Regions from separate parts of the Desulfitobacterium sp. THU1 genome, predicted to be linked through region 3. Evidence: riboswitches for the same ligand, from Rfam matches in the RefSeq annotation. Region 3 holds a riboswitch; each other region holds the start of a gene.
The links. A riboswitch is a leader RNA that binds a small molecule or an ion and turns the genes downstream of it on or off. The one in region 3 is predicted to bind cyclic di-AMP.
Positions count from the first base shown of each region.

Region 1: another riboswitch for cyclic di-AMP. It lies ahead of AAC978_RS05740 (C40 family peptidase); the one in region 3 lies ahead of AAC978_RS16140 (NlpC/P60 family protein).
Region 2: another riboswitch for cyclic di-AMP. It lies ahead of eam (glutamate 2,3-aminomutase); the one in region 3 lies ahead of AAC978_RS16140 (NlpC/P60 family protein).

Region 1 is NZ_JBBWUA010000004.1:125,651-128,929, reverse strand. It holds gene AAC978_RS05750 (class I SAM-dependent methyltransferase) at 1-599, opposite strand, end outside; gene AAC978_RS05745 (SHOCT domain-containing protein) at 637-822, opposite strand; gene AAC978_RS05740 (C40 family peptidase) at 985-1,791, opposite strand; cyclic di-AMP (ydaO/yuaA leader) riboswitch at 1,794-1,933, opposite strand; gene lgt (prolipoprotein diacylglyceryl transferase) at 2,008-2,784, opposite strand; gene AAC978_RS05730 (hypothetical protein) at 2,805-3,279, opposite strand, start outside.
Region 2 is NZ_JBBWUA010000004.1:83,295-86,573, reverse strand. It holds gene AAC978_RS05525 (GAF domain-containing sensor histidine kinase) at 1-156, opposite strand, end outside; gene AAC978_RS05520 (TrkA C-terminal domain-containing protein) at 191-829, opposite strand; cyclic di-AMP (ydaO/yuaA leader) riboswitch at 1,053-1,180, shown strand; gene eam (glutamate 2,3-aminomutase) at 1,298-2,539, shown strand; gene AAC978_RS05510 (TIGR01212 family radical SAM protein) at 2,602-3,279, opposite strand, start outside.
Region 3 is NZ_JBBWUA010000038.1:583-3,861, reverse strand. It holds gene AAC978_RS16140 (NlpC/P60 family protein) at 1-1,403, opposite strand, end outside; cyclic di-AMP (ydaO/yuaA leader) riboswitch at 1,406-1,539, opposite strand; gene AAC978_RS16135 (nuclease-related domain-containing protein) at 1,748-2,626, shown strand; gene AAC978_RS16130 (DMT family transporter) at 2,730-3,279, shown strand, end outside.

The DNA.
Region 1 (3,279 bases), on a different contig from region 3:
TCAGGCTCTGCAACAATTTTTTTCATAATTGAGATACCTTGATCCTCTAAACTTCGGACCCTTAAACCTGCTTTAGCAATATTCTCAACCGTTCTTCGATTAATGTGCGAGCCGATTAATCGAACAGTAAAAGGATCCAGAAAATCCATGATTTTTCCGAACAGGGGATTATCGCTTCGAACATGTTCCAGAAGGAGAATTTTTCCACCCGGTTTACAGACACGTTTAATTTCTTGCAAGCCTTTGATTGGATTGGGAACAGAACAAAATACACACGTTGCTACAACAGTATCAAAGCTATTATCAGGAAATTGAAGGTCTTGGGCATCCATCTCCCGTAAACGAGCGGGGATCTGTAACTTTCTAGCCTTATCTTTCGCCTTTGCAAGCATTCCTGGACTTAGATCGATTCCTGTAATATCACTACCAGGTGGATAGTACTCCAGATTCTTTCCTGTTCCGACGCCAATTTCGAGAATTTTACCTTCTGCTTGGCTAAGTATCTTTTTCCTGATAGCTGGCTTAATCATCCGTTCCATATCGTAGAACTTTGAAGTCCGATCATATCTTTGGCGAGTTAACATCGTGTCTTTATCCATAACACCCATCCATTAGCATTTACTTCCTAATAATGCGTTATTTATTTCTGAGTACTTTCAGCCGTTCTTCGAATTCACAAATTTCAATTTCTCCTCGAGCATAACGTTCCCGAAGGACATCCAATGCATCCTTTACAGGGGCATCATTAGGTACCGGTTGCCCAGGATCACTTACCCAATATAACATTAAAAAAACTAAAAAAATCCATAAAATTATCATCATACTAATTACTCCTTTCTGTATTCTTCCCTTGTAAAAAATATAAACTCTTTCTTTGAGTATTTAGTGAACAATGTATGATTTTCTCATGTATTGGTTGGAATTGAACGCATTAGAATCTGGAAATAAAACAGCAAGAGCTATATCTCTTGCCGTTCTTTTTAACTATAGCACCCTTCTTGCTCCATAATAATGGTTATCCCAATAGCTCTCTGACAAACTACGAATGTCTACACCGCCACTTGATGCACCAATGGTGCTATTGCCTCCAATATAAATTCGTACATCAGAGGCTCCTTCTGTATAGGTACTAAAGAATATCAAATCCCCGGGTTTGAGTTCATTCCTTTTTACAGGGGTGCCGATTTTATACATATCAAATGAAGTACGGGGTAAGGAAATGCCCGAGGCCTTAAATACATATCCCACAAATCCAGAGCAATCAAATCCTTTAGGGGTTGTCCCTCCCCAAAGATACGGAACACCTATTAACCTGTTAGCTCTGTTAAGTAATTGTTCTACTTCACCTGCACCTCTGGAGACTGCTGGAGGAGAGCTTTTTTGAGCTATTGGTTTTTGACGTTGCGTTGGGGTTGGCTTTGGTATAGTCGGTGCTGGCGAAGTAGATACCTCTCTTTTTATGTTTTCAATCTTTACCTCAGTTGACTTAGACTCCGCAGGTTCTTGAGATTTCTTAGCTGATAATTGGGGTTGCTCTTTACTTAATTGTCGCAGCCATTTCTTCTCTTGGAGAATCTCCTTCTTAAAAGAATCATCTGCCACAGAAACACCAGCAGCTATCATGTCTTGACCAAGACTCTCAATTAGCTGGAAAGGAATGCCCAATTCAAGGCTAGTACTTGAAGGGACCGTATAAGCTTGTGTCGGAACAGCGTTGTATAAACTCGAAGCTAGCAGAACACCAGAAATAACTGCCACACTGAGCCACTTCTTCGAATACAATATATTCAATTATTTACCACCTTTCGTGCTTACGAGGTTAGTTGACGGATTCGGACAAAAGGTGTATGCCCTACGCGATTTTCGCGATTCACCCCACGAGACGTTTCCCCCGTTCTGAGGTTTTGTACCTCAGATTAAGCATTACTTAACTTTTCTTAGCCTACTATAAACCATACATTTGACTCCATTATGAAAAACCTGTGAAATTCTCATGAATACGGCATTTTACTCATTTGAACTGTTGTGCTTATTTCTCAAAAACAACATAAAACCAAAACTTACAATAATCATCCCTATACTGGTCCATTGACCTGATGTCCAATCGAACAAGTAGTACGGGCTATCTCCGCGGAGAAACTCTAGTGCAAATCGGCCGACTGAATAAAGAATGATATAGGCCAAGAAAACAACACCTTGCGGCCATTTACGCCAACGTGCAAGCATAAGAATTATGGCAAAAACAATAAAATCCCATTGTCCTTCCCAAACTTCAGCTGGCCACAGTGGTTGACTCCCATACGCTGCATATGCAGGTGTCCCTTCAGGGTAAACAACTCCAAAGTTCGATCCGGTAGGCGTTCCATACGCATCTCCATTAAGAAAACATGCAACCCTCCCGACCGCTTGTCCCAAAATTAATCCTGGTGCCGCGATATCAGCCAAACGCCAAAAGTTAATCTTCTTAACCTTCGTATAGATGACTGCGGCAAGAAAAGCGCCGACAAGAGCTCCTTGAATTGCCAATCCTCCATGCCAAATCTTAGGTATCTCTGCTAAGTTTTGCGAATAATAATCCCATTCATAAAAAAATACTTGCCAGGATCTTGCTCCAATAATTGCACCTATAATCCCATAGATAAGGACATCAAATAAATATTCCCTGTAATCTTTATCTGCTGTAAGAAAATAAGCAACTGCCAAACCTAATAGAATTGCGAAAGCTACAATAACTCCATAGGAACGAAGTGAGAAATCCCCAATTGTAAATAAAATCGGTGCCATAATTACCTCCGGTGTTGTTTTTAGTACTGCCAATTAAAACTTCGTGTTGGCGTATTGTACACATTTTGGACATTTAAAGTTAAACGGCTTCCTGGGCTAGCCTTTATAAACTCCGGACTTTCAACTTTAATTTCTGCCGAAAGGTGATGCCCTGAGCTTTCCCTTTTGAGTACTTCAATTTGAATAGGAATTTCTTTGTCATTGATTGAAATATTGATATTACCTTCAAATTGAAAATCATCTACATTGACCGCATGATTATTGAAACTAATCGAGAACACTTGCGCTGAGGATGGCTTTTCCTGTTTCACCCATTGTGCAACAACCTGCATCCCCTCTTGGTCATCAACGATCGGATCGGTTATTTTCTGGGCAGAGCTTTCACTGGTGTCCGAAGAAGTGACATTTGGCGTATTGGTCTTCACTTTTTTTGCTGCGTTTAACCCCGAATATATACCACCGACTAATAGAATCACTAATATTCCAATTAATATT
Region 2 (3,279 bases), on a different contig from region 3:
CGTAGCTTTGCTAGCCGTCATCTTATATTGGACATTTAGGTGGTAGAGAAGAAAAAAAGTATTACCTATTAAGAAAGGAATAAGGAGTTTCATCTCACCCGTCACTAGGACAAGTGTCAATTCAGCACCTAAAACAACACAGGTTTGAAAGACCATCCATCATCCCTCATCTTCATCTCGAATTATTAGACTATTCGACAGATGCCAATCCACTTCCTGTATCTTCACCGAGGATTTCCTGGAGTTTTTCCTTACCTTGTTCAGAGCCTACGACAAGGAGTATATCTCCCTCAGCTAGGACAAACTCTGCACCCGGTGAGAACTGTTCGATGCCACTTCTCACTACGGCAACCACAGTCAGTCCGGTTCTCTCGCGCAACTTCAACTCGCTGAGGGTTTTCCCTTTAGCACTTGATCTTTGGACGATTTCAATTTCGGCCACATCCATCCAACGGCTAGCCAGGCGATCCGTGTAATTGATGATTTTCGTTAGGTTCGCATCGATTTTTGCATCGATCTCCCGTCTCTGCTCCATCAATTTCTTCATCTCATCAAAGTAAACTTGTACTTCTGCCTTTTGGTCAAAACCACGCATGAATTTCTCCGCCATACTTTTAGAGACCACTGTAATCCCCACTCCTTGACTCACCATCACGACTCCCATAGTTTGAAGTATGGCGATGGATCGCCGAATCGTCTCCGGAGACACATTATAACGTCCGGCTAAGGTTGAGCGTCCATGAATCTTTTCACCTTCCCGATATTCTCCCAAAACGATGGAGTGAGCAATATCTATTGCGATTTCTTGATAACGTGCTTGATGATCCATATGATTCCTCTCCTTGATTTCATATCTTAGCAACAATGATTACTATACTAAACTTGGATTTTTTAATACATAATAGCTTATTTGCATATCAACCATCTCTTTGAGACCTTTCTAAGCAGATAAATCACAATTCCAGTCGTGAGCAATGTAAAAAAATCAGATGTAATAAATCGGTAATTGACTGCAACCAACCTATATGTTACTATTAAGTTGTTAGTTAAGCAACTTCATAAGGCTTAATTTCCCAAAGGGAAAACGGGGGAACCAATAGTGGGGTGAATCGCTTCATAGCGTAGAGCATGTTTCAGCTCGAATCCGTCAGCTAACCTCGTCAGCACTGAGACACATGAAAGGGTGAAAGCACCTGCTTATGTATAAACACTTTGCTTTGGGAACCGTATCGGTTCTTTTTTATTTGTCTCAAAGAAACTCGGTGGCTCTCAAGTACGAATAGAGGAGGTAAACGTTATGGCAGTGGAATTCTTACCCCCTAACCCTAAAGAGGCTTCACTGGCTAGGGCCTTGGAATTAAAGCAAAAGGCTCAGCCTTACTTTAAATGCAAAGAAACAATTCCCAGCGGTCTTGTTTTAAGTGAGGAGTACAATAAGAATCGGGATTTTATTCTAGAGCAGTTCGATGCCAACCTTGATCATTGGCAGGATTGGCGTTGGCAGCTCAAGAACCGTATTCAAAGTCCAGAAACTCTAAGTACTTTGTTGCCACAGACGATAAAACACATTCATGAGATTAGTGAAGTCGGCAAAGCCTATCGATGGGCAGTTTCTCCCTACTATTTGAGTCTAATCGATAAGGATGATCCCCTTGATCCTATCCGAATGCAGAGTCTCCCTTCTATCCAAGAAATACGTGATCTTTCTGGGGAAGAAGATCCCATGGGTGAAGAATTCACTTCGCCGGCACCCTGTATCACCCGACGTTATCCTGATCGATTAATTATCAATGTTACTAATCTTTGCGCCATGTACTGCCGGCACTGCCAACGCCGCCGGAATATCGGGGAAACAGATCTCCACGAAACACGCGCTAATCTTGAGGCGGCCTTAGACTATGTACGCTCCAATCCGGAAATTCGCGATGTTTTGATAACAGGGGGTGACGCTCTCCTCCTTAGCGACCAAATGTTGGATTGGCTTCTAAGAGAATTGCATGGGATTCCCCATGTAGAAATAAAACGTATTGGCACTCGGGTCCCCGTAACTCTTCCCATGCGAATTACCGAAGACCTATGCAAGATTCTTGAAAAATATCCACCCCTTTATATCAATACTCAGTTCAATCATCCCAAAGAAGTGACCGAAGAAACTAAAAAGGCTGTTGACCGATTAATTAAGGCTGGTGTCGTCTTAGGTAATCAAGCTGTTCTCCTCAAAGGGATTAATGACCATCCAGATACTATGAAACGCCTCAATCAAGAACTTCTTAAAATACGGATACGGCCCTATTATATTTTCCATGCCAAAAATGTCAAAGGGACGAGTCATTTTATTCCCCGTATTCAAGACGGTTTAGAGATTATGGATCACTTGCGAGGCTATACCTCAGGTATGGCGATTCCGACTTATATCATTAACGCCCCGGGTGGGGGCGGGAAAACCCCGATTCTACCTCAATACCTTGTTTCCCTTAATGAGCATGAAGCTATTCTGAGAACCTGGGAAGGAAAAATTGTTCATTACCCTAATCATTAGTATACCTTAAAGAAGGAATGTATTGAACGACTAAACTGCGCTCCTATAAGGAGATCATCAGGTTAGTCGTTTTGTTTCGCTATAGCCTTCTTCCCTTGCCAAGTTTCCCGTTTTTCTAACTCCTGATCAATACCATTAAGAATCTCCCACTTCTTGAGACTCCAAAGAGGGGCGATAAGATCCTGCCGCGGAGCGTCTCCTGTTAAACGATGTATAACCATCTGGGCGGGAAGAATTTCTAGGGTGTTACAAATCAGCTTAATATATTCTTCCTGAGTGAGTAGAGGAAACGGACTGTCTTCATATATTTTAGCCAGTGGTGTTCCTCGCAGAACATGGAGGAGGTGTAGCTTGATTCCTTGCAGATCAAGCTTGGCGATGGCTTGGGCAGAATCAATCATATCCTCTAGAGTTTCTCCCGGTAGCCCGTAAATCAAATGAGCACAAACTCGAATATTTCTTTGGCGCAATTTTTCTAGCCCCCGCAGAAAATCCTCATAGGTGTGCCCCCGGCCAACCCATGCCATGGTGCGGTCATGAATGCTCTGTAGTCCTAACTCCACCCATAGATAGGTCCTATCGTTCAACTCTGCTAAATAATCCAAAACCTCTTCCGGCAAGCAATCCGGGCGGGTAGCAATGGACAGTCCCACTACCCCCTCTTCCTGCAAAGCTTGCTCATAGACTGCTCGCAGGCGTTCAATAGGGGCATAGGTATTTGTATATGCTTGAAAATAAGC
Region 3 (3,279 bases):
GGACCGTAGTAGCTATCGCTGACTCCGGAAATTTTTACCCCACTACCGGGGTTGGAAGCGTGAACAAATTTACCGTTGCCAATATAAATTCCTACATGAGATGCTCCGGGAGCATAGGTGCTGAAAAATACTAAATCTCCTGATTGTAAGTTATCACTACTGACGGCAGATCCGGAACTAAATTGATCGTAGGAGGTTCGAGGGAGGGATACTCCGGCACCGGAGTATACATACTTAGTAAAACCTGAGCAATCAAAGCCGCTGGTGGAAGTTCCTCCGAATACATAGCTGGTTCCTTGAAGACTGAGAGCGCGTTCCACTACGGAAGAACCATCGGCGCTACCTCGAGAAGTTGCCATGGCGATTGTGGTCGTTTGTTTACGGGGCCCTTTAGCAACAACCTCATCAACAGGTTTTTTGGTAACTTTCTCATCCAAGACTTTCTTAGCTACTTCTACCCCATTTCTTTGCTCATAAGAATAGGTGACAAACTTTGAACCATTGTCTCCTTTGGTGATAACCTTCGTTTGCCCAGGACTGAGTTTGTAATCTGTCTTTGTAACAACATCATAGGGGATTATTTCCTCCCCAGAATATGTACCTTGACTTAATACGGTCAGATAGGGCTCTACCGTAACAAGATTAATAATTTCACCTGGTTTAATCACTGAGTCTTCGGTGGTTCCGGGATTTCCTGCTAGAACTTCCTCAGTTAACATGTTGTTTTTTCGAGCGATTAACCACCAGGAATCATTTTTCTCAATTTTATATTCCTTGGATGTGACCTTGCCTTCGATGAGCATTTCATAGGCTTGGCCCACTTGGTTCATTTGATCAGGTTTGATAGATACTTTTTCGATATTCACTTCTTCCGCGAAGCTGACGGAGGTCACTTGATTCTCATCGCTTGCTTTAGAATAATACTGTTCGTATTCCTTAAGGAGCTTTTCAGCATCCTCTTGGCTGGGCAGATAAGCTATCGGAGTACCGTCTGCAACGACTTTGTAGCCTTCCAGATAATAATTTAAGGATTCAGCTAATACCTCCTCGCTGATCATCGAGGCCTCATAGGCAGAATTCTTGATTCGTACATTTTCATAAGCGATTTGGTCACGGGTTTTGGCAACCACACCGTATGGCTCGCCTTTTTCTTGAAGGAAGGTATCCACAAGGACCTGACCGCTATTAACATTATCTACATAACCCATTTGCTGACCGTTAATCATCACTGCAGCTACTGAGGTAGTTGATAGAAGATAAAAACTTAAGCCACCTGCTAAAACCAGGGTTGCAGATAATGAACCAATCACTCGTGGAGATTTCCAAGGAACGTTCTTAGCAAATTTTTGAACTTGGTCAGTTGAAGCAATTCGAAACTGAGACAGTTTTTCCCTAAAACGCATGCTTTAACACCTTTCTTAGCTTACGAGGTTAGTTGACGGATTCGGGCAAAGTGTGAGCCCTACGCGTGAGATACGCGATTCACCCCATAAAAAAGTCCCCCGCCCTAGATATATCCAGGTTCAGCTTTACTCTATGGTTCACATATTTTGATATTATGATTCGACTCAATTAGTTTCGACATCAAGACCTAAAGTTCCTTCATTCAAGTATATGTAATACGTGGAAATTACATGACATTTACTGGATAATCACATATAGAATAGTTATTCCCTTTTCATTTGTGTTAAAATAGTGGCATCGTAGCTACTCTTGGACGACCGATGGGCAAAAGGAGGATGATCCCTTGTTTTTTAGAAGGAGAAAAGAAGAGAAGAAAATTAATGCACCACAGCCGGAGATTCATGAAGAAACTCTCGCGTGCAGGAAATATAGAACTAATTATTATTTTAAAGGTTCCATAAGAAAAAGAGAGTCTCTGCGGAGTAAAAAGCAGAGGAAGGATGAGATTGGCGAATATAAGTTGGAAGTGGAGCTTTCTCATTTGCCACGATGCTTTAAACTCATAAGCAATGTGCTGTTAAATACTAAGAAGGGATATGAACAGATCGATCATCTCCTAGTCTCTCCCTATGGACTTTTTATTATTGAGGCATACAATTTGGCAGGCTTGATTGTCGGGGAAGAGAATGATCAGAAGTGGTATCAGATGATCACTTGGCGGGTAAAAACCTTTCCTAATCCTCTCCTAGGAAACCAAACGCGAATTGAGGCTTTAAGACAGCAAGCGGAACTTGAGGAAAACATCCCTGTATTTTCTTATGTGACGTTTAACTGCCGTAGTAAGCTGAAAGTCTTTCTAGGTTCGGTTTTTTATGATATTGATCTTTTGGCTTCGATTATGAAGCTGACTCAGACTCAACCAGTAGTGTTAAGTGATGAAGAGGTCCTTAATATCCATGAAGCTGTATATAGAAACAATGTTAAAGACCAAGGGATTCGTAATGAATATGCCGCTCGCCTCCGCAAGATGAGAATGCAAGAGAGGCCGAAGCATGGTGATATTCGTTGTTGTCTTTGCCAAAAACCTGTGAATGCGCGAATAGCGAGATATTGTATTAATCATCCTGAGAAATTTGCTTGGAAAATCTATTGTGAGAAGCATCAGAAAGAAATGACCAAAATCATAAGACGGGAACGTATGAAAAATGAGGAGTTTACATAATTGAGATAACTTTATTATTCTTTATATAGAAGGATTTTTGAAAAAATTCCAGATTGAGGCAAAGAAAAGTGCCATTATAGAAGTGAGTGGTAGAAGGGGAATTATGAGTGACATTGGTGTTATTAAGCAGGAAGAAGCGACCCTAGGTATCAAGTCAAAACCTGTTCGAGGGGCACTATTTACATTGTTTGGCGGGATTGGCTGGGGATTTTCCGGCGCCTGCGGACAGTATCTTTTTTCTGTAAAGGGAATCGATCCTCATTGGGTTACCGTTGTACGGATGTTTACGGCGGGGCTGATCTTATGCCTTTTTGTTTTATTTAAATATAAAAAGGCAATGATGGGGCTGTTCAGTAACAAAAAGGACCGCTGGACACTCATTGGCTTTAGTATATTTGGCCTTATTTTTTGCCAGTATACCTATTTGCTGGCCATATCGTACACCAATGCGGGAACAGCGACTGTGCTACAGTATCTAGGACCATTGTTGATTATGATCTTTGTGTGCGGAATCGACCGGCGGTTGCCGACGAAGACAGAAGGTATTGCTATTGTTTTAGCCATTGTCGGCACCTTTCTATTGGCTACTCATGGCAACCTCAGTAACCTGGTAATTTCTTCTCAGGGTCTTTTTTGGGGGCTAATGTCTGCTT